Regions from separate parts of the Micromonospora sp. NPDC051227 genome, predicted to be linked through region 2. Evidence: riboswitches for the same ligand, from Rfam matches in the RefSeq annotation. Region 2 holds a riboswitch; each other region holds the start of a gene.

Region 1 (6,963 bases), on a different contig from region 2:
GCGTCCAGTCCCAGTACGGGCCCGGATCCCAGTGCATTCCCCGCACTGTCGAGGCGATGGTGCCGGGGACGTTGTCGTGGCCGATGATGTGTTGACGGTCCAGTGGGATGCCCAGCCGCAGCGCCAGGTGCCGGACCAGCTTCGCCGAGGTCCGGTACATCGCCTCGGTGTACCAGGTCCCCTGTGCCGCGAAGCCCTCGTGTTCCAGCCCGATCGACTTCGCGTTGACGTACCAGTTGCCGGCGTGCCAGCCGACGTCCTTGGTCAACACGTGCTGGGCGATGTGCCCGTCGACGGAGCGCAGCGAGTAGTGCCAGCTCACGTAGGTCGGATCCTGGACGAGTTGCAGGGTCGTCGCCCAACTCGCCTCGGTGTCGTGAATGACGATGTACTCGATTTTCTGCCGCGCGGGTCGGTCGGAGAGGTCGTGGTTGCCGTAGTCCCCGTCGCCGAACGCCTCGTAGGGCGCCGGGATCCACTCGCAGGAGATGGTGCGGGGGCACTCCACCCCGTCCGGGCGGGCCAGGCGGCGCAGGCCCAGCCGGTCCAACCAGGAACGCTCGGGCCGCACCGCGCGAGCCGGCAGGGTGACCCGCTGGCCGTCGTCGGTCACCCGGGACTGGCCCGCGCCGATGGTGGTGAAGACCTCGTCGGCGAAGGCCGCCGCGGCGTCGGCGCTGTCCGCGCCGGAGTAGCGGGCCACCGCGCCGTACCAGGCCGCCGGGTCGGTGCCGGCGCCGACCGGCGCGCCCAGATCCCTCTGGTACGCGCTGAGCAGCGCGGCCCCACCCCGGATGTTGAGGCCCGCGTCGGTGCGCAGTGCCTCGGGGGTGACGCCGGTCAGCGTGGCGGCGGCGTCCACGGTCTGCAACGCGGCGGTGGAGGGTGCGGGGGCCTCGACCAGCCGGGGCGCGGGCGCCCGGGCGGGACGGGAGTCGTCGCCGCGTGGGTCCTCGGCACCGGCGTCGTGGTGACCGCGTACGGGTAGGGCGGCGACGTGCCGCGCGTCGGTCAGGTGCATCGGGCCGTAGCCGCCACTGGTGCTCGGTGTGCCGGCGTTGGTGTCCCAGCGCGACTCCAGGTAGGAGACGCCGAGCAGCACGACGGTCGGCACCCCGTACTCGGTGGCCGCGGCGGCGTACTGCTGCTGGCGGTCGGTGGTGGGCGCGGCGGCGGCCGGGCCGACCGAGAGTGGCACCGTTGTCGCGGCGGCGACCACGGTGGTGGCGAGCAGCGCACGCCAGCCGGTCGACAGGGTTGGATGGTGCATCGAACCCCCTAGATTCTCGCGAAGTGAGGTCAGGTCACCATCGCGCCGTCCGGGAGGTCACGTCAATACCTTTCCATCTATCGAAGCAAGCGGAAAGAATTCTTCACACACGGTCGGTCACGTCGTCCAATCCGTACGGAGTGTCACGGCCGCACGGGTTGCGGATCGGTAACAAGCGTCTCTACTCTGGTCATTCGTCGGCCCGACAGCAGCTCCGCCCAGCCCGGGCGGTAACGGACCGACACCGCCGAGTCGTTTCCGAACGAACCGGGGACCCAGGTCCCTCGGGGTGAATCCGCAGCCACTGCGGTAGGGCGCCGACTTCCCGCCCGAACCCGTCAGCTAACCCGGTAGGCGGTCAGGAAGAAGGAGTACGGAACCCCGGTGGCACTCCATGCCCCGCGGCCGTCGTCCGAGCGGTCGGCGTCAGCCGGCCCGGCGTCGATCGTGCCGCGTCCACGCTGGTCCCGCTTCACCACCGCACTCGCCGCGCTGGCCGGCCTCGCCGTCGTTCTGACCGGCAGTGCCACGGCGGCCCACGCCGACCCCTCCGTCGCCGAGATCGAGCGCCAGATCGACGCCGACTGGAACAAGCTCGAACCGATCATCGAACGGCACAACGCCACCCGCACCGACCTCGCCGCGAAGCGCAAGCAGGCCGACGCACTGGCCGCCCGCATCACTCCGCTTGAGCGCCAGGTCGACGCCGCGATGGACAAGGTCAGCGCCCTGGCCGTGCGCGCCTACAAGGGCGAGAACGTCTCGACCGTCAACGCCGTGCTGGGCAGCCGGTCGCCCAGCGAGGTGGTCGGCCAGCTCGAAATGCTCGACCGCTTCGCGCACAACCAGCAGAAGGACGTGCGCCAGGTGGCCGACCTGCGCGACCAGTTGGCCGCGCAGAAGGCGCCGCTGGACGAGATGGTGGCCCAGCTGACCCGCACCGAGGCTCAGCTGGCGGCGAAGAAGAAGCAGATCAACGACGAGATCGACCGCCTGCAGAAGCTGCGACTCAAGGTGTACGGCAGCGGCGGCGGCGGTCCGTTGCGCCCGGCCCCCTGCCCGGGTAGCTACCCCGGCGGCGCCGCGGGCACGGCTGTCAAGTTCGCCTGCGCGCAGATCGGCAAGCCCTACGTCTGGGGTGCCGAGGGTCCGAACTCGTACGACTGCTCCGGGCTGATGCTGGCCGCCTGGGCGAAGGCTGGCGTGTCGCTGCCGCACAACGCCGCCGCGCAGAGCCGCGTCACCAAGAACGTCAGCAGGGGTGACCTCCGCCCCGGCGACCTGGTCTTCTACTACAGCGACATCCACCACGTCGGCATGTACGTCGGCGGCGGCTGGGTGGTACACGCCTCGCAGGCCGGTCAGCCGGTCAAGATGAAGAAGGTCGACGACGGCCCGATCCACAGCTACGGCCGCCCGGGCTGACCCGGATGACCGAAGGGCCCGTCGCGATCCGTCGCGGCGGGCCCTCGTCGTCCTGGTCCTAGCGGGTGGGCGTCAGCGGGTTGGCCAGGTGCGCCAGTGCTGCCAGGCGCGGCTGGGTGTCGGCCCCCGCTGGCCCTGGTAGCGCGAGCCGTAGACCACCGAGCCGTACGGGTGCTCGGCCGGCGAGGAGAGCCGGAAGATGCAGAGCTGCCCGATCTTCATGCCCGGCCACAGGGTGATCGGCAGGTTCGCCACGTTCGAGAGTTCCAGCGTCACGTGACCGGAGAAGCCCGGGTCGATGAAGCCGGCGGTGGAGTGCGTGAGCAGCCCGAGCCGGCCCAGGGAGCTCTTGCCCTCCAGTCGGCCGGCGAGCTGGTCACCCAGCGAGATGACCTCCAGCGTCGAGGCGAGCACGAACTCCCCCGGGTGCAGCACGAACGGCTCGCCGTCGGGGACCTCGACCGCCGAGGTCAGGTCGTCCTGCTGCATGGCGGGATCGATGTGGGTGTAGAGGTGGTTGTTGAAGACCCGGAACAGCCGGTCGAGTCGGACGTCGATGCTGGACGGTTGGACCAAAGTGGGCTCGAACGGCTCCAGGCCCAGCGTGCCGGCCTTGATCTCGGAGACCAGGTCGCGGTCGGAGAGCAGCATCGGACCACCATAGCCGCGTTGCCAAAAGTTGCCGGATTCGGTGCCGGTGACCAGCGCGTCGAGGTCGCTGCTCGTACATTTGTTCGATAGAATGCCCACATGGCTTCCTGGTCCGAATTCGCCGCCGACGAGCCCCGACTCGCCGACGGGATCCGCGTTCTCCTCCAGCAGTACGGGCCGGGCTTCGGCTATCTGGCCACGGTCCGTGCCGACGGCGGGCCCCGCGTCCATCCGGTCTCCCCGGTCATCACCGCCGAGGGGCTGTTCTGCTTCATCATCGACTCGCCCAAGCGCCGCGACCTCGAACGTGACGGCCGTTACGCGCTGCACTCGTTCCCTGCTGAGGAGAGCGACGACGAGGCGTACGTGGCGGGGCGCGCCCGTCCGGTGACCGATCCGGTCCGGGTGGCGCAGCTGGCGCAGAGTGCCCGGGCCGAGCCGCAGGTCGACTGGCGGCTCTTCGAGTTCACCGTCGACGTGGCCATGCTCACCCGCCGCGAGCAGCACATCGCTGGCATTCCGGGCCTCGCGCCCGGTCGGCCGGCAGTTCGGGTCTGGCTCGACCCAAACGCCCCGTCGGCGGTGGCCTCGCCCCTCGCCGTCCCGCAGGCGCGCCCGACCCGCCTCAGCCGTGACGTCCAGTGCACTGCCGCCTGACCACCGCCGGAAGATCATCGGTGCCGGCTCCGTCGTAACGGAGCCGGCACCGGGGCGTACGCACCGACCCGCCGGCCGCGTGATCAACTCGACTTCAATGAAGTCGCGGTGTCCCGGCGCTCCGGATGCCCCGACTTCCAGCAAGCCGAGTGGATCAACCCGGGCGGTGCGGTACGCGGACACCTGCGGCCGGCGGGGGGACCTGGGTGCAGAGGCTCGACGACTCGGGTACAGTGGTGCCGCTTGCGGGTGTAGTTCAATGGCAGAACATCAGCTTCCCAAGCTGACAGTGCGGGTTCGATTCCCGTCACCCGCTCCACTGCGAAGGCCCTGGCCAGGACGAGAGTCCCCGTCAGGGCCTTCGACGTTCAGGGTCAAACGGTCAGGCACCGTGCCATCAGCCGCTGCTTCGCCCGGTCGTCAATTCCCCTCGAAGCCCCGGTACGTTCCGGACTCGTCGGCGGCGTCGACGAAGGTCGCGCTGTAGCAGCACTCCCACCGGCGAAACTCTTCCTTGACGGCCTCCCAGGCGCTGTCGTCGGTGAAGTCGGTTCGGAGCACGAGCGATGCGAGGTCGTCGGGTTGCGGCAGAGGAGGCACGACGAAGATCCTCCACCCCGCCAGGCCCTATCGGTAGTCGGCGAAGATGCGGCGTTCCACACCATCGACGGTGACCGGGCCGCCATGGGGGAGGATCCACTGTGGTCTGGTGTGGCCGAATGGGACCCCGACGCAGACGACCGCCTCGGGGTTGTAGCGGGTCACCACGTCGACGACAGTGTCGCGCTGCTGCTCGCGCAGGCGCGCCCGATCCGCGGCCGGGGGGCGACGGGTGTGGTCGGAGACCGGCGGACGGGCGACCAGGACCGCGTCGATGGCGCTGAGGAGACCGCGTTCACCCAGTGATCGGACGATCCAGCCGACCTCGCGGGCGGGGAGAAGCTCCTCCGACGTCTCGATGATCAGCACCCCGCCGTGCAGGACCTCCGGGGGGAACGGGAAGCGTCCCGCCGTCAGGATCCACTGGATGACTTCCAGGCAGCCACCCCAGGTGGGGCCGGTGACTGCGCGGGACGGCCCGTACCAGCTCCACGGCTCCGTCGGTTCGCGCTCTCCGAAGGACTTCAACGCCTGTGGGTCCGCCCAGTCGATGCCGATGTCCTCGGACTCACCCGGGTCGGTGATCTCCAGCCGTTCCCCGGTGAGTAGTGCCGCTCGCAGCGACCGGACGTGGATGTCGTCGACGGCAGGCCCGGGGCCGAGGTGCACCTGGGAGGATCCGCCGTAGAAACTGGCGATGCCGAGGCCCCAGAGCCAGTGGTGCAGGTTGGTGTTGTCGCTGGTGCCGAGGAACGGCTTCGGGTCGGCTCGGGCCAGGTCGGCGTCCAGGTGGGGGATGACCGTGATCTGGTCGTCGCCGCCGACGACGGCGAGAATGCCGCGTACCTGGGGATCCGCGAAGGCGGCGTTGATGTCCGCCGCCCGCGCTGCCGCGCTCGCGCCCACCTGGCGGGTGGTGGGATATTCGACCGGAACGAGGCCGGTCAGGTCAGCAAGCCGCCGCATGGCCTGCTCGTGGACTCCGGGATAGGCACCGGCCGCAGCGAAGGACGGTGAGAGGACCGCGAGGTGATCCCCCGGGCGTGCCTTCCGAGGACGAACAAGCTCATGCTTCATGTCGAGATCCAACAGGTGCGCGAGCCCGTACGCATCTGATTTCGGGCCGCTGTGAACGCGCACGCCTGAGGCGTTTCAGCACGAGCGCGTGGATGCCTAGTTCGTTCTCTGGGCGGCGAAGTAGGGCTCGGCCGCCTCCAGTCGGGCCACCTCCATGCCCAGCCTGCGTGCCTCCGCCAGGGTGTCGCGGCAGACCGCGCGCAGTTCCTCGGGGTTGGCGTGGGCCTCCATGACCAGGCGCATCGGCGGGAAGTGCCTGAACAGCCAGGCCATCGCCGGTGCTGCCAGCCAGACGGGCGCAGTGAAAGGAAGTAGCTCGCTGCGGTGCCGCCGCAGATCTGAACGAAGTGGATCGACAGCCAACCACGGAAGTCGGAGTTCTCCTGGAGCCTGAACCCCGCCTCGCGAAACACCTGACGCACGGCCCGCTCGCGCTCGGTCGGCGGCCGGTCGAGAGTGCCGACGAAGACCACGGGCAGCAGAGCCCCATGCAGCACACCGTCGTCGCCGAAACCGCGGGAAAGCCCCAGGCCACCTGATCGGCGGGAAGGTGTTCGGTAGCGGTCAGCGGCTCGACCCACAGGTTGTTGAAGATGAGCACGCTGGCCTTCCCCACGCGCGGTCCCAGGAAGGCCGCGGCCTCCGCGAAGCCGTAGTGCTGCACGCTCAGCACGATCAGATCGAAGTCATGGTCCGGCTCCAGCGACTCGCGGTAGCGCACCGGCCACCTCTCGGCGACGCGCTTCCCCCACGGCCGTCGCCGGGCGTCGAGCAGATCAAGATCAATGGCATTGCCGTACGCCGCCGCCCGCCCTGGCCGGACATGGAACTCGACATGGTGCCCGGGGATCGACCGTGGTAGTTCCTGCCGGACCTCGCACCGGCTAGGGTCCGGCTTGGAGGTGGTCCGTGTTCACCGAAGCCTTTCCGATCGTGACGACACCTGACCTGCCACGACTGATCACGTTCTACCGGGACGTGCTCGGCTTCGAGCTGACCTACCGGTTCCCGGACGAGGGTGCCCCGGAGTTCGTCGCTCTGCGGCTGGGCGGCAGCGAGCTCGGCCTGGCCGCCAACCCGGAGGCTGGCGGGCCGGCCGACTCGCACCGCTGGGAGTTGTGCGTCTACGCCGACGACTGCGACGCAGCCGTGGGCGCGCTGCGCACGGGTGGGGCGACAGTCACCGAGGAGCCGGTCGACCAGCCCTGGGGCGAGCGGTCCGCGCGGGTCACCGACCCCGACGGCAACCGGTTGCTGGTGCTGGCCCGGCTCTAGACGACAGT
Region 2 (6,963 bases):
CGGTGATAGTCGGCTGCTCCGACTCGCGGCTGGCCGCCGAGATCATCTTCGACCGGGGGCTGGGCGACCTGTTCGTGGTTCGCACCGCCGGGCACACCGCCGGCCCCGAGGTGCTCGGCAGCGTCGAGTACGCGGTTACCGTCCTCGGCGTCCCGCTGGTGGTGGTGCTCGGCCACGACTCGTGCGGTGCGGTGCAGGCCGCCCGGGAGTCCGCCGCGACCGGTACCGCTCCGAGTGGCCATCTGGGCGCGGTGGTCGACGCCGTGCTGCCCAGCCTGCGCCGGGCCGAGGCCGAGGGCGTGGACGACATCGACGGCATCGTCGACATCCACATCGCCCAGACCGTCGAGACGTTGCTCGGGCAGTCGCCCGTGCTCGCCGGCGAGGTGGCGCGGGGACGGTGCGCGGTGGTGGGGGTGTCCTACCGGCTGGCCGCCGGAGCGGTGCGCCCGGTGGCCGCCGTACCGGCCGGCCTCGCGACGTTGGAGACCCCGGCCGGATCGCCCGAGTCGATCGACCCGGCCACGCCTGCCACCGTCTGACGCGACGAGGGCCGCTCCGCGTCACGCGGAACGGCCCTCGACGGGGGGTGTGCGGGTCAGAGCAGCGACATGTGGACGTGGTCGGTGTGGTTCGACGGCCCGCTGTACGAACTCCAGCCAGTGGCCGGGAACCAGATCTGCCGGTTCCAGATCACGTAGTAGATGCCGAGCCGGTCGGCGTTACGGATGAGGAACGCGGCGACGTTGTTGCCGTACGTCCGGGTGTCGTTGTTGTGCCACGGGGAGAACCCGCTCTTCTGTAGCGACCAGTCGCAGGCGCGGCCCTTCGGGTGCTCCCACGGCCCACCGGGGCGGTAGCAGCCGACGAACCGGTTGAAGCCGGCCGCCTTGACCTCCTTGTACGCGTGCAGCGTGCGCGGCGTGATGCAGCCGGACGTGGTGGGGTCGTTCTCGCTGCACGACTGGGGCTTCCAGTCACCGTCGGCCGTGCGACCCGGGCCGATCTTCGCGACCTTGGAGGTGGCATCCACCAGACCGCCGGTGAAACCCTTGCCACCGACGAGGGAGAGCGCCTTGTCGGCCTCGCTCTTGCGCTTCGCCATCAGGGCGGTCTGCTTCTGCTGCTCGCGGACCTCGGTGTCGAGGGCCAGCTTGGCCTGCTCGGCGCGGGCCTTCACCTCGTTGACCTCGGAGAGCTTCTTCTCGTTGACCATGTTCATCTCGTCGAGCATCCCGGCGCGCCGGACGAACGAGTCGGGCGCTTCGCTCTCCAGCAGCATCGCGACCGCACCGATCCGGCCGGTCCGGTACGCCTGGGCGGCGATCTGCCCGACCTGCGGGGCCAACGCGTCCAGGTCGGCCTTGGCCCGGTCGACCTCCGCGGCCAACTCGCTCTGCCGCTTCTTGGATTTGTCCAGCTTGGACTTTGCGGCGGAGTAGTCGCGGTTGGCCTGCTCGATGACGTCGTTGAGCAGCTTGGGCTCGCCGTCCTCCTCGTGCCCGGAGGGTGTGGGGTTCGTCGGGGCGGCGTGCGCTGGGAGCGGCCCGGCGAGCACTGTCAGTGCGGCGATCACGGCCACCACGGGTGTCATCCAGCGGCGTAGGGGTGCCGTCACAATGTTCCCTTCCGTCGACCGCCGACCGGGTTAGCTGACGGGTTCGGGGCGGAAGTGGCCCCTACCGCTGACGCGGATTCACCCCAGGCACCTGGGTCCCCGGCTCGCCGGTTGGCGATTGGGCGGTGGCACCGCAGGCGCCGCTTCGCGCCTTCATCGGTAACCGGCAGCGAGGTTACCCGAGAGTCGACCGGGTGAGCTACGCCTGGATGCCGACCAAAAGCGTCATTTCGCCATAGCGTTGAGTGACCAGTGACGCGGTTCTCAGGGTGGATGCCCGATCTGGTCACGCTGAGGAGTGTCACCATGCCGTATCCGTGCTCCTGTTCGACTCCGGCCACCGGTCGGTGGCCTCGGATGGGGGTGCGGTCCGCGTCCGGTACGGCTCGTCGGAGCCGGCGGTTCGCGGTGAGCTGAGTGCGGCCAGTGCCTCGCTGCGGTCCGGCTCGGGCCGGGGCGCGGCAGCGTCGGTGGACGCCGTGGCAGCGGTACGCCCGGCGGCGGTCACCACAGCGGCCAACCCGGTGGTCAGCGGCACGGCGGCGATCAGACCGAGGGTGGCGACCGCGCTGCGAACGATCTCCTGCGCGAGGAACTCACTGGTGAGGATCTGCCCGATCGGCCGCGAGTCGGCGGTGAGCAGGAGCAGCAGGGGCAGTGACGCGCCCGCGTACGCCAGCACGATGGTGTTGACAGTGGAGGCGATGTGCGCGCGGCCGACCCGGGTGGCCGCCCGGTACAGCTGCAACCGGGTCAGCCCGGGGTTCGCGTTGGCCAGTTCGGTGACGGTGGCCGCCTGGGTGACCGTCACGTCGTCGAGCACCCCGAGCGATCCGATGATGATCCCGGCGAGCAGCAGACCGTGCAGGTCCACGTCGCCCTGGAACATCGACAGGGTGGTGGCGTCTTCGCTGCCGAAGCCGGTGAGGTGGGTCGCGGCCGTGGCGATGGTGGCGAGCACGCCGGTCAGCACCAGGCTGCCCAGGGTGCCGAGCACCGCGACCGAGGTCTGTGCGGTGACCCCGTGGGTCAGATAGAGCACCACGAACATGATCAGGGCCGCGCCGACCACCGCCACCAGCAGCGGTGACCTGCCGGCGCTGATGCCCGGCAGCACGAAGGTGAGCAGGATGGCGAAGCTGGCGGCCAGTCCGGCGAGCGCGGCCAGGCCTCGCCACCGACCGAACGCGACGATGGCGGCAGCGAAGACCACTGCCAGCCACACCATCGGCGTGCCGCGTTGGTGCTCGGCGATGTTCCAGTTGCTGGTGGTTGGATCGGTCGGGTCGGCCAGCTCGACCAGGATGACCTCGTCGCCGACCTCGACCCGGGGTGCGCCGGGCCCGTCGGGCACCGGTGTCCTTACCTGCTGGCCGGCGGTCGGCCCGTCGTCCACCCGGACGTCGACAGTGCCGCACCGCCCGTCGCCGACCCTCGGTGTGCCCTCGGGGACCGACGGCACCGGCGGGCACGGCTCGCTCACCACCCGGGTGACAGTGCCGGGGTAGCGCGGCACGTCCGCACCACCATCGGTCTGCGGTGACCCGCCGCGCGGCCAGAGCAGCACCGCGGCCAGCACTGTGGCGACGAAGAGGGGTACCACCGTCACGACGAGGATCCGTCGCACCCGTGGTGGGGCGGACGGAGCACTGTGAGTGTGGTCGGAACCCAAAGCGAGACTCCCAACGATCCGGTGCGGGATACGGGTCAGCGGGCCGGGCGGTTCACCGTTGCGGTGGAAACGCGGCGGACGGCGGGGCGGATCGCTGCCTGACGACCGCTTGATCACGGACGGTCATGCTCGGCCCGGTCGGCCGGGGGCGACGCCACGACGTGGCGGCGCCAGTGCCCGACTGTGCAGCGGCATTCGGAGGGCCATCGTGGGAGATGCTAGCCAGCCCGTCCGGGGGTTGCAGGTCGTGGCGGAGTGTCGGACGGCCGAACGGCTCGCGTGGCGGCTCTCGAGGCGGCATGTTGGAGCCATGCCCGCTCCGTCACCGCCCGACCCCGACCACCCGCCACACGCCGAACCCGTGCCACACGACAAGCACGCCGGGCACGACGAGGTCTTCGCCGAGGTGCTGCCGGCGGAGAAGGACGATCGGGTGGCCGAGCTTCAGCGGCGGGGGTTGGTGGTGGCGATGGTCGGCGACGGGGTGAACGACGCGCCGGCCCTGGCCTGGGCGGCCGGCTACAACGTGGTGGCGCTGCCGCTGGCCGCCGGGGTTCTGGCCTGGGCCGGCGTGGCGTTGAGCCCGGCGCTGGCCGCGGTGCTGATGTCGGCGTCCACCATCGTGGTGGCGCTCAACGCGCAGTTGCTGCGTCGGGTCCGTCTCGACCCCGCTCCGGGCTGAGGAGCGTCAGCCGCGCTTCATCAGTCGACCGACCGCCGCCATCATCTCGGTGGCCATCTCGTCGGCCCGACCCTCGGCGGCGCCCTCGTGCATGCAGTGCCGGGCGTGCCCGTCGAGCAGCCCGAGGGCCACCTTGTCGAGGGCGGCCTGGATGGCGGAGATCTGGGTGAGCACGTCGATGCAGTAGCGGTCGTCGTCGACCATTTTCTCGATGCCCCTGACCTGCCCCTCGACGCGGCGGAGCCGCGTGAGCAACTGGTCCTTGCTGGCGGTGTATCCGCGGATCGGGGTGGGTGCGGTCATGTCCACCAGGATAGCGTACCCCCTGGGGGTATGGTACGGTCGGTTCTGTTGAGATACCCCCACCGGGTACCGGTACCACGAAGGAGACGATCCAATGGTCAACACGACGTACCAGGTCCAGGGCATGACCTGCGGGCACTGCGTCAGCGCGGTGAGTGCCGAGGTCGGCGCCATCGCAGGGGTGCGCGACGTCCAGGTTGACCTCGCGGCCGGCCGGGTCACCGTCAGCAGCGATCAGCCCCTCGACCCGGCAGTTGTCCGGGCTGCCGTCGACGAGGCCGGCTACGACCTCGTCGACGCGTGATCGGAGGACGGGCATGCGCACCGTGACGAGACTGGCCGGGTTCGCCGTGGGCCTCGCGGCGGTCTTCGGCGCGACGTACGGGGTCGGCCGGGTGGTCGACAGCGCCCCGGTGGTCGAGGGCCGGCAGGACGGCGACGCCGCCCATGCGACGGGCGAGCCCGACGAGGCGACGGACCGGCTCCCCGGCGGCCTGCTCGTCTCCGACCGGGGCTACACCCTTCAACCGGTCGACGCCCCGGCCGGCGAGTTCGCCTTCCGGATCGCAGGCCCGGACGGCCGCCCGGTCACCCGGTACGACGTGGCGCACGACAAGCAGATGCACCTGATCGTCGCCCGTCGGGACCTCTCCGGCTTCCGTCACGTCCACCCCGAGCTGGCTCCGGACGGCACCTGGCGGGTCGACACCCCGCTCGCCGGCCCCGGGCAGTGGCGGGCGTTCGCCGACTTCACCCCGACCGGGGGTGAGCCGCTGACCCTCGGCGTGGACGTGACAGTCCCCGGCGAGTTGACCGAACGGCCGTTGCCCGACCCGACGACCAGCACCACAGTCGACGGCTACACGGTCACACTGACCGGTGCGCCGCAGCCCGGCCGCACGTCGTCGCTGACCCTGACCGTCAGCCGGGACGGGCAGCCGGTCACCGACCTGGAGCCCTACCTGGGCGCGTACGGGCACCTGGTGGCACTACGTCGGGGTGATCTGGCGTACCTGCACGTGCACCCGGACGGAACGCCCGACGATGGGCGCACCCGGCCCGGTCCGGCCGTCACCTTCCTCGCCGAGGTGCCCTCGGCCGGCAGCTACCGGCTCTACCTCGACTTCCGACACGGCGGGCGGGTGCACACCGCCGAGTTCACAGTGGTCGCCAGCGCTGCCCCGACCGGAGACGTCCCCACTCCGAGCGGACCCGCACCGACCGGCGGGACCGACCACGGCACCCCCGGGCACGGACACAACTGACGGGACCAGACGATGACCACCACCAGCAGACCGCTACCTGAGGCGCCGAACCGGATCGAACTGGCGATCGGCGGTATGACCTGCGCCGCGTGCGCGGCCCGGATCGAGAAGAAGCTCAACCGGATGGATGGGGTGAGCGCCACCGTCAACTACGCCACCGAGAAGGCGACCGTCCGGTACGCCGACGGCGTCACGCCGGACGACCTGATCGGGACCGTGCAGAAGACCGGTTACACGGCCGCGCTGCCGGCCCCGCCCAGCGCGGAGCCCCCGGTGGACCCGTTGCGGGGACCGCGTACCCGGCTCTGGGTGTCGGTGGCACTGAGCGTGCCGGTGGTCCTGCTGGCAATGGTCCCGGCCTGGCAGTTCGACTACTGGCAATGGTTGTCGCTGACCCTGGCCGCCCCGGTGGTGGTCTGGGGTGGGCTGCCGTTCCACCGGGCCGCCTGGACCAACCTGCGGCACGGCGCGGCCACCATGGACACCCTGGTGTCGCTCGGCACCCTGGCCGCGTTCGGCTGGTCGCTCTGGGCGCTCTTCCTCGGTGACGCGGGGATACCCGGGATGACGCACCCGTTCCGCTTCGACATCACCCGGACCGACGGCGCCGGCAACATCTACCTGGAGGCGGCCGCCGGGGTCACCGTGTTCATCCTGGCCGGTCGCTACTTCGAGGCCCGGTCCAAGCGGACGGCCGGCGCCGCCCTGCGCGCCCTGCTCGACCTCGGCGCCAAGGACGTGACGGTGCTGCGTGACGGCGTGGAGACCCTGATCCCCGTGGACCGGCTCGCCGTCGGTGACCGCTTCGTGGTCCGCCCCGGGGAGAAGATCGCCACCGACGGAGTGGTCGACGAGGGCACCTCCGCTGTCGACGCCAGCATGCTCACCGGTGAGTCGGTGCCGGTCGAGGTCGCCCCGGGTGACGGCGTGGTCGGCGCCACGATCAACGCGGATGGGCGGTTGATCGTCACCGCCACCCGGGTCGGCGCGGACACGCAGCTCTCCCGGATGGCCGACCTGGTGGAGCAGGCACAGAGCGGCAAGGCGGCAGTGCAGCGGCTGGCGGACCGGATCTCCGGGGTCTTCGTGCCGATCGTCATCACCCTCGCCGTCGGCACGCTCGGCTGGTGGCTCGGCACCGGGGCCGGCCCGACCGCCGCGTTCACCGCTGCCGTGGCCGTGCTGATCATCGCCTGTCCGTGCGCGCTCGGCCTGGCCACCCCGACCGCGCTGCTGGTCGGCACCGGTCGGGGCGCCCAGCTCGGCGTGCTCATCAAGGGCCCGGAGGTGCTGGAGTCGACCCGCCGGGTGGACACGGTGGTCCTCGACAAGACCGGCACCGTGACGACCGGCCGGATGACAGTGGTGGACGTGGTGCCGGCGAGCGGTGTGGAACGGGCCGAGCTGCTCCGGCTCGCCGGGG
Region 3 (6,963 bases), on a different contig from region 2:
CGTCGCCGCTCGGGCGGAACCTTCCGTTAACGCATCCCTGAGAGTGAGGATCCGGCAATGACGCAGGACCAGACCCCTGGCCCGGACGCCGAAGCGGAGACCCCAACGCCGTGGCGGCCCTCGCGGACAGTGGCGGTGGTTCTGGCCGGCGGCACCGGGACCCGGCTGGGGCTCGGCATCCCGAAGCAGCTGCTGAAGATCGCCGGTAAGCCGATCATCGAGCACACCCTGGCGGTCTTCGAGGCGGCACCGGAGATCGACGAGATCATCGTGCTGATGGCCACCGGCCACGTCGAGGACGCCCGGCAGATCGTCGAGAAGGCCGGCCTGCGCAAGGTCACCAAGGTGATCGAGGGCGGTGACACCCGCAACGCCACCACCCGGATCGCCCTGGACGCGGTCGGCCCGGAAGACTGCAACATCCTCTTCCACGACGCGGTACGCCCGCTGCTCAGCGGCCGGATCGTGCGCGAGTGCGTCAACGCGCTCTGGAGTTACGACGCCGTGGACGTGGCCATCCCCTCCGCGGACACGATCATCCAGGTCGACGACAACGACTGCATCACCGACATCCCGGTGCGCTCCCGACTGCGCCGTGGTCAGACCCCGCAGGCGTTCCGCTCCCCCACGATCCGGGCGGCGTACCAGATCGCCGAGGACGACCCGGACTTCGCCGCCACCGACGACTGTGGCGTGGTGCTGCGCTACCTTCCCGGCACCCCGATCAAGGTGATCGACGGTTCGGACGAGAACATCAAGGTCACCCACCCGGTCGACGTGCACCTGGCGGACAAGCTCTTCCAGCTCGCCGCCGCGCAGGCGCCCCGACTGACCGACCACCGCAGCTACAGCGAGGAGCTGACCGGCCGGACCATCGTGGTGTTCGGCGGCAGCTACGGCATCGGCCACGAGTTGACCGAGCTGGCCCGGCGCTACGGCGCCCAGGTCTTCCCGTTCAGCCGTTCCAGCACGGGCACCCACGTGGAGCGGGCCGAGGACGTCAAGGCCGCGCTGACGACCGCCTTCGAGGCCACCGGCCGGATCGACCACGTGGTGGTCACCGCCGGCATCCTGGAGAAGGGCGCCCTCGCCGAGATGGACGAGGAGACCATGGACCGGCTGCTCCAGGTCAACTTCGTCGGCCCGGTGACCATCGCCCGCCAGGCCCTCCCGTACCTGCAGCAGACCAAGGGCCAGTTGCTGCTCTACACCTCCAGCTCCTACACCCGGGGCCGGGCCCGCTACGCGCTCTACTCGGCCACCAAGGCCGCCCTGGTCAACCTCACCCAGGCGCTCGCCGACGAGTGGGCCGACGTGGGCGTCCGCGTCAACTGCATCAACCCGGAGCGCACCGCCACCCCGATGCGGACGCGGGCCTTCGGCGAGGAGCCGGAGCACACCCTGCTCGCCGCGGAAGCCGTCGCCCAGTCGTCGCTGGACGTGCTGATCTCCGACCTGACCGGTCAGGTGATCGACGTACGCCGGGCACCCGGTGACGGACCCACGCCGAGCGTGCCGGCGCAGTCCGGATCGGGTCGGGTCGAGGCACCGGCCGGCGCGACGTCCACGAACTGACGCCGACGGCTGCGGAACCACGAACGGAGCGACATGCGCGGCGACCTGGTCCGAAAGCTGGCCGCCCGGTGCCTGACCACCGGGTTGGCCGTGCTGGCCTTCGTCGTGCTGGCGCTGACCGGCGCCACCGGCTGGGGGCTGGCGTTGGCCGTCGCCGCGCTGGCCGCCTCGGCCGCCGAGCAGCGGATCCGGCCCAGCGCTGACCTGGTGGCGGAGACCGCGTTGATCGCCGCGGCGATCCTGGTCGGTTACTCCCGGCGGCTGGACGACGGGCTCAACCTCGCGCTGGTCGCCACCGGGCTGGTCCTGCTGGGGCTGGTGCTGCTGGTGGGGCCGCTGCGCACCGCCGGCGGTCTGGAGATCCGGGCGGCCAACCTGCCGGTACGCGCCTGGACGCCGCTGATCGCCGACCGGCTCGGCACGGGCCTGCTCGGGCTGCTCGCCGCCCTGGCGCTCGCCGCCGTGCTCGCCCTGCCGGCTGGTGTGGCGCTGGCCGCCAGCCTGCTGGTCGGTGCGGGTGCCGGTGCGGTCGCGCTGGACCTCGCCCGGCGGCGGTTGCGGCCGCGGGCCGGTGGCGGGTCGGTGGCCGCCGCGCTGCGTCGGCACCAGCCGGAGTTCCTGCTCTACTTCTCCGCGCCTCCCGGCTCGGAATACCAGGTCACCATGTGGCTTCCGTACCTGGAACGGATCGGCCGGCCGTTCCTGGTCGTGCTGCGTGAGCCGGAGTTCCTGGCGCCGATCGCGGCAGCCACCGACGCACCGGTGGTCTACTGCCCCACCCTGCGGGCGATGGACGAGGCGTTGGTGCCGAGCCTGCGGGCGGCGTTCTACGTCAACCACGGTGCGAAGAACAGCCACTGCATCCGCTTCACCCAGCTCACCCACATCCAGCTGCACCACGGCGACAGCGACAAGGCGCCGAGCGCCAACCCGGTGTCGGGGATCTTCGATCGGATCTACGTGGCCGGGCAGGCGGCGATCGACCGGTACGCCCGCGCCGGAGTGCGGATCCCGGCGGACAAGTTCGTGGTGGTGGGTCGCCCACAGGTCGAGTCGATCGAGGTGCGCCCGGAGCCCGCGCGGGGGTTGGCGCACCCGACGGTGCTCTACACGCCGACCTGGACCGGGCACCACGCCGACGCCGACTACTGCTCGCTGCCGGTGGCCGAAAGCCTGCTGCGCCGACTGTTGGAGCGCGGCGCGACGGTGATCCTGCGGGCCCACCCGTACACCGCGCAGAACCCGGCATCGGCCCGCCAACTGGGCCGCCTGACCGAGTTGCTCGTCGCCGACCGGGCCCGCACAGGCCGCCAGCACGTGGTCGGCGCGGCGGCTCGGGAGCTGAGCCTGACCGAGTGCGTCAACTCGGCCGACGCGCTGGTCTCCGACGTGTCCGGCGTGATCTCGGACTTCCTCTACTCCGGCAAGCCGTACGCGGTCACCGACATGGGCGACGAGGGCGACCGATTCGTGGAGCGGTTCCCGCTGGCCGGTTCGGGTTACGTGCTGCGCCGGGACGTGTCCAACGTGGACGAGGTGCTGACCGCACTGCTGGACACCGACCCGCTGGCCGAGGCCCGCTGGGCCACCCGCCGCCGCTACCTGGGTGACTTCCCGGCCGAGTCGTACGCCGAGGCGTTCCTGACCGCCGCCCGCCGCGAGCTGGCACCGGCTGAGACACTGACCGCGTCCACACCGGCGTAGGGCCTGTGCGGGCCCTGACCGCTCAGCGGTACGGGTCGAGCAGCGCCAGCACCGCCGCCGGGTCCTCGACGTGCGCGTTGTGCCCGAGGCCGGGCAGCGTGGCGACCGGTACGCCGTACTCCTTGAGCTGTTCGTCGGTGACCATCGGATCGTTCTCCCCGCGCGCCAGCACCACCGGCACGTCGGTCGCCGCCAGCAGCGCGGCCAGGTCGGGCTCGCCGACGGCGAAGGCGGTCGGGTCCATGGCGAGGCGCCATCGGCCGTCGACCTGGCGCAGCCCGGCGTCCACCACCGGGTGGTCCGGCGGGACCAGGCCGGCCAGCCCGGAGACCCGCAGGTAGCGGCGAGCCGCCTCGGTGCGGCTGGCGAACCAGCTCACCGGGCGGGCGGCGACCTCGGCGGCGCGGGTCAGCTCAGCGGGTGACCAGAGCGCCTTGATGCCCAGCCCGACGACCGCGTCCACCGACGTTCCGGCGTCGCGGGCGGCCAGCGCCAGGCCGACCACCCCACCCAGCGAGTGCCCGAGCACGACCAGCCGGTCGTCGGGGGCGAGGGCCTGCGCGATCTGCTGGGCGAAGCCCGCGAAGGAGTACGACGGCAGCGGCGATGCCCAGCCGTGGCCGGCGAGGTCCGGTGCCAGCCACCGCCCGGGCCAGTGCTGCTCAAGGTACGGGGCCCAGGGCAACCACACGTCCCCGGTCGCTCCCATGCCGTGCAGCAGCAGCAGGACCGGCCTGCGGCCGGTATGACCACCCGTTTTCTCCACCACGGCCGCAGTCTCCCACGGTTCACGGTCGGGTACGAGAGCCGTCGATTACCGACCGCGCGGACAGACGCCGCGGGCGCCGGCCCCTTGTGGGGGACGGCGCCCGCGGCGGTCAGCGTGCCCGGGTCAGGCGGAGTAGCCCCGGCTGGTGATCCAGTTGGCCAGGTCGATCGTGGTGATCCAGTACGACGGGTCGGCCGGGTTCGCCGAGTCGGCGATCCGTACGGTGCGGCCGTTGTCCTTGTAGCCCACGACGGCGATGTAGTGCCCGCCGCCGTAGGAGTGCCAGCCGCCGTCGGTGTCGGTGGCGTCCCCGACGACGTTGGCCACCACGCCCCGGCCGTCGGTGATGGCCTTCACCACGTCGGCCTGAAGGCGGTCCATCTGGGCCGGGCTGGGCGCGCCGGGGAACATCCGGGTCCGGTACGGGGAGCCCTTCACCTCGGCGTTGAGCACCCGGGTGGTGTCCTCGGCCGAGTTGGTGCCCATCTCGGTGGTGCCCAGCTCGGCGCCGAGCTCCTCCTGGGTGCGGTCGATGCCGGCGGCGCTGAGCGCGTTCCGGGTGGCCGCCGGGCCGCAGTTGTAGTAGGTGTTCTGCGCCTCGTAGTCGTAGTCGAGCACCTTGGTCACGGGCGGCTTCGGCCGCTCCGGCTTCCGGGTCAGGTCAGGATTGCTGCTGGCCTTGGCGGCGGGCGACGTGGCGCTGGTAGCCGGGGCGGCCGTGGTCGGCGCGGCGCTGGCCGAGGGGGACTCGTCCCGAGCCTCGCCGCGGGAGGCGGCGACGTCGCTGCGCATCTCGGCGACAGTGGTCGCGGTGCGCTGGCCGGCCGGGGCGTCGTCGGCAGTGGTGAGCAGGGCGCCGGTGCTGGTGGCGATCGCGAGGGCCGCCGCGGAGGCGGCGACGATCTGGTACGGGCGCTCGGTGGTGAGGCGGCGGAGCTGACGCTGCAGGGTGTGCTTCACGGGGTCCTCCACGGATCGGGGGGAGAGCGGCACACCGGGGCCGGACCGGTATCCGGGCAGGCGCCAGCGCGCGGACCGTGGTCCGCGGATGGTGAACCGCTCAGGGGAAGGCCCGGCACGGCCGGGCGGGGAAGGCGATGACCCGGGGGGGTCAGCTCACCGTCACTGGACGAATGAGCGGGTGCACCGCCGCGCCGTGGAGGCGAGGGAACAACCGAGGGGTGGAAAGGTGCTGCACGAGGATGGGACTCCTTCCGACACCGCCTACCGGGTTAGCTGACGGATTCGGGCGGGAAGACGCCCTACCGCGGGCCGTGGCTCGCGGATTCACCCCGGACTTACTGGTGGGTCCCCGGTTCGTTGGTCACGATTAAGCGGGTCGATGCGGCGTCGCGTCTTGCGATCGGTTACCGCACCGGACGGGACGACACTACTGGTGTCTCAAGGCCCTGCCAAGCCAGGTTCACCTGCGTAAACCCCAATCGGCGCGACAATTTCTGCGCGTATTGCCGATGATGTGACTCGATGGGACAAGCGGTTACGGAGACGCCTGCGGGCGACAACCGGACAGGCCGTAAAGAACGCGGCCACAATCGTGGGAACAATCCCGCCGATCGCGCCGGACGTCCGATTTCCCGATTGGGTGACCGGCCTCACATCACGGATTGGGCTCAACCCACCCGGGCCGGGCGCCAGCGGGCCACGACGGCGGGACGCAACGCCCCGGCCACCGTGCGGCGCGCGGGGACCACTGTCGGGCGTAGCCGGGCCGCCGCCGCGTACGCCTCCTCGGCGAGGGCACGAGCCGAATCCGCGGCCAACTCCGCGTCGCGCCAGGCGGCCCGCTCACGGTCGGCGGCCACCTGGTATTCGGCCAGCCGCGCATCCCGGACCACCCGGCTGATCAGCACCTCCTGCTCGATCGGGTGTCGCCGGGGATCCCAGCCGCGCCGGTGCCCGAACACGTCGCCGAGCTGCGCCATTGTCAGGTCGCCCCGCCAGTACGCCGCCATCGCCGCCCGGTGCAGATAGCGTTCCCGGGCGGCGTACTCGGCCGGGGTGTGCGGGGTCTGCGGGGTGGGCAGCGCCCCGGCGCCCGCGAAGCGCCGCGCGGCGGTGTCCGCCTCGTCGTACCCGATCCAGGCCTGCTCCAGCTGCTCCTGAGCGGTCAGCCAGGTGGCGCGTCGCCGCTTGGCGGTGGTGGCCGCGCCGGCCGCGGCGACGGCCACCTCCTCGGCGTAGCGGCGCAGGTCGACGGCCTCGGCGGCGGCCAGCTCCCGAGCAGTGGGCCCGGCCGGGAGCGGGTCGTCCGTGAGCCGGTCCCGTTCGGGGCGGGCGGCCAGCACGGTGAGCAGGCCCAGGGTCAGCAGGAACAGCGTCGACCAGATGGCGGCGGCCCGCGGCATCTCGGTCACGAACTGGTAGAAGACGACGGTCTCCATGGTCGGCACCTCGGGGAGAGAGCAGTGCGATGGGGAGCCGCGCCGACCAGTGGGCCACGGCGGGCCACGGGCCGGCGGGTCAGGGAGCTGGTGGGTCGACAGGGCGCGGTGTCGGGACGGTCGTCCCGGTGGCTCAGCGCCCGGGTGGAGCCCGGGAAGCCCGACCACCCGCTGCGTCGACGAGGGACAGTCGGTCAGATTCCGCCGCGCGGACCGGCAGCACGCCGGCCGCGATGGTGCCCTGATCGCCGGGGAGCGCCACCAGCGTGTCGACCGACCATGTCGGGACCGACTCCTCGGCGGCCTCCGGCGGTATCGCCGGGGCCGGGCGGGCCGCACTGTGTGCCTCGGAGTGCCGGTAGGAGGCCGCCAGCGACCCGACGGCGACCGAGGACGGCACCGCGCTCGACGTCGGCACCGGGCCGGGTGTTGGCGTGGCGGCCGTGGCCGGGCCTGCGCCGAGCGCCAGGGCCGCAACGACGGCGAGGCTGGTCAGCACCCGAGTCGCCCAGC

The links. A riboswitch is a leader RNA that binds a small molecule or an ion and turns the genes downstream of it on or off. The one in region 2 is predicted to bind cyclic di-AMP.
Region 1: linked by a shared signal. The riboswitch ahead of ACIA47_RS09995 (NlpC/P60 family protein) and the one ahead of ACIA47_RS07750 (hypothetical protein) in region 2 are both predicted to bind cyclic di-AMP.
Region 3: linked by a shared signal. The riboswitch ahead of ACIA47_RS26715 (C39 family peptidase) and the one ahead of ACIA47_RS07750 (hypothetical protein) in region 2 are both predicted to bind cyclic di-AMP.

Annotation. Positions count from the first base shown of each region.
Region 1 covers NZ_JBITET010000003.1:419,053-426,015, reverse strand. The annotation lists gene ACIA47_RS10000 (N-acetylmuramoyl-L-alanine amidase) at 1-1,270, opposite strand, end outside; cyclic di-AMP (ydaO/yuaA leader) riboswitch at 1,506-1,641, shown strand; gene ACIA47_RS09995 (NlpC/P60 family protein) at 1,655-2,695, shown strand; gene dcd (dCTP deaminase) at 2,768-3,346, opposite strand; gene ACIA47_RS09985 (pyridoxamine 5'-phosphate oxidase family protein) at 3,446-4,003, shown strand; tRNA gene ACIA47_RS09980 (tRNA-Gly) at 4,249-4,322, shown strand; gene ACIA47_RS09975 (hypothetical protein) at 4,424-4,603, opposite strand; gene ACIA47_RS09970 (LD-carboxypeptidase) at 4,631-5,569, opposite strand; gene ACIA47_RS09965 (hypothetical protein) at 5,777-5,953, opposite strand; gene ACIA47_RS09960 (VOC family protein) at 6,614-6,955, shown strand.
Region 2 covers NZ_JBITET010000002.1:777,870-784,832, reverse strand. The annotation lists gene ACIA47_RS07755 (carbonic anhydrase) at 1-542, shown strand, start outside; gene ACIA47_RS07750 (hypothetical protein) at 599-1,618, opposite strand; cyclic di-AMP (ydaO/yuaA leader) riboswitch at 1,623-1,753, opposite strand; gene ACIA47_RS07745 (YibE/F family protein) at 1,920-3,290, opposite strand; partial or broken gene ACIA47_RS07740 (HAD family hydrolase) at 3,628-3,972, shown strand; gene ACIA47_RS07735 (metal-sensitive transcriptional regulator) at 3,979-4,275, opposite strand; gene ACIA47_RS07730 (heavy-metal-associated domain-containing protein) at 4,370-4,579, shown strand; gene ACIA47_RS07725 (hypothetical protein) at 4,593-5,540, shown strand; gene ACIA47_RS07720 (heavy metal translocating P-type ATPase) at 5,553-6,963, shown strand, end outside.
Region 3 covers NZ_JBITET010000013.1:135,787-142,749, reverse strand. The annotation lists gene ACIA47_RS26730 (D-ribitol-5-phosphate cytidylyltransferase) at 58-1,575, shown strand; gene ACIA47_RS26725 (CDP-glycerol glycerophosphotransferase family protein) at 1,609-3,279, shown strand; gene ACIA47_RS26720 (alpha/beta fold hydrolase) at 3,302-4,048, opposite strand; gene ACIA47_RS26715 (C39 family peptidase) at 4,172-5,020, opposite strand; cyclic di-AMP (ydaO/yuaA leader) riboswitch at 5,255-5,395, opposite strand; gene ACIA47_RS26710 (hypothetical protein) at 5,680-6,450, opposite strand; gene ACIA47_RS26705 (hypothetical protein) at 6,584-6,963, opposite strand, start outside.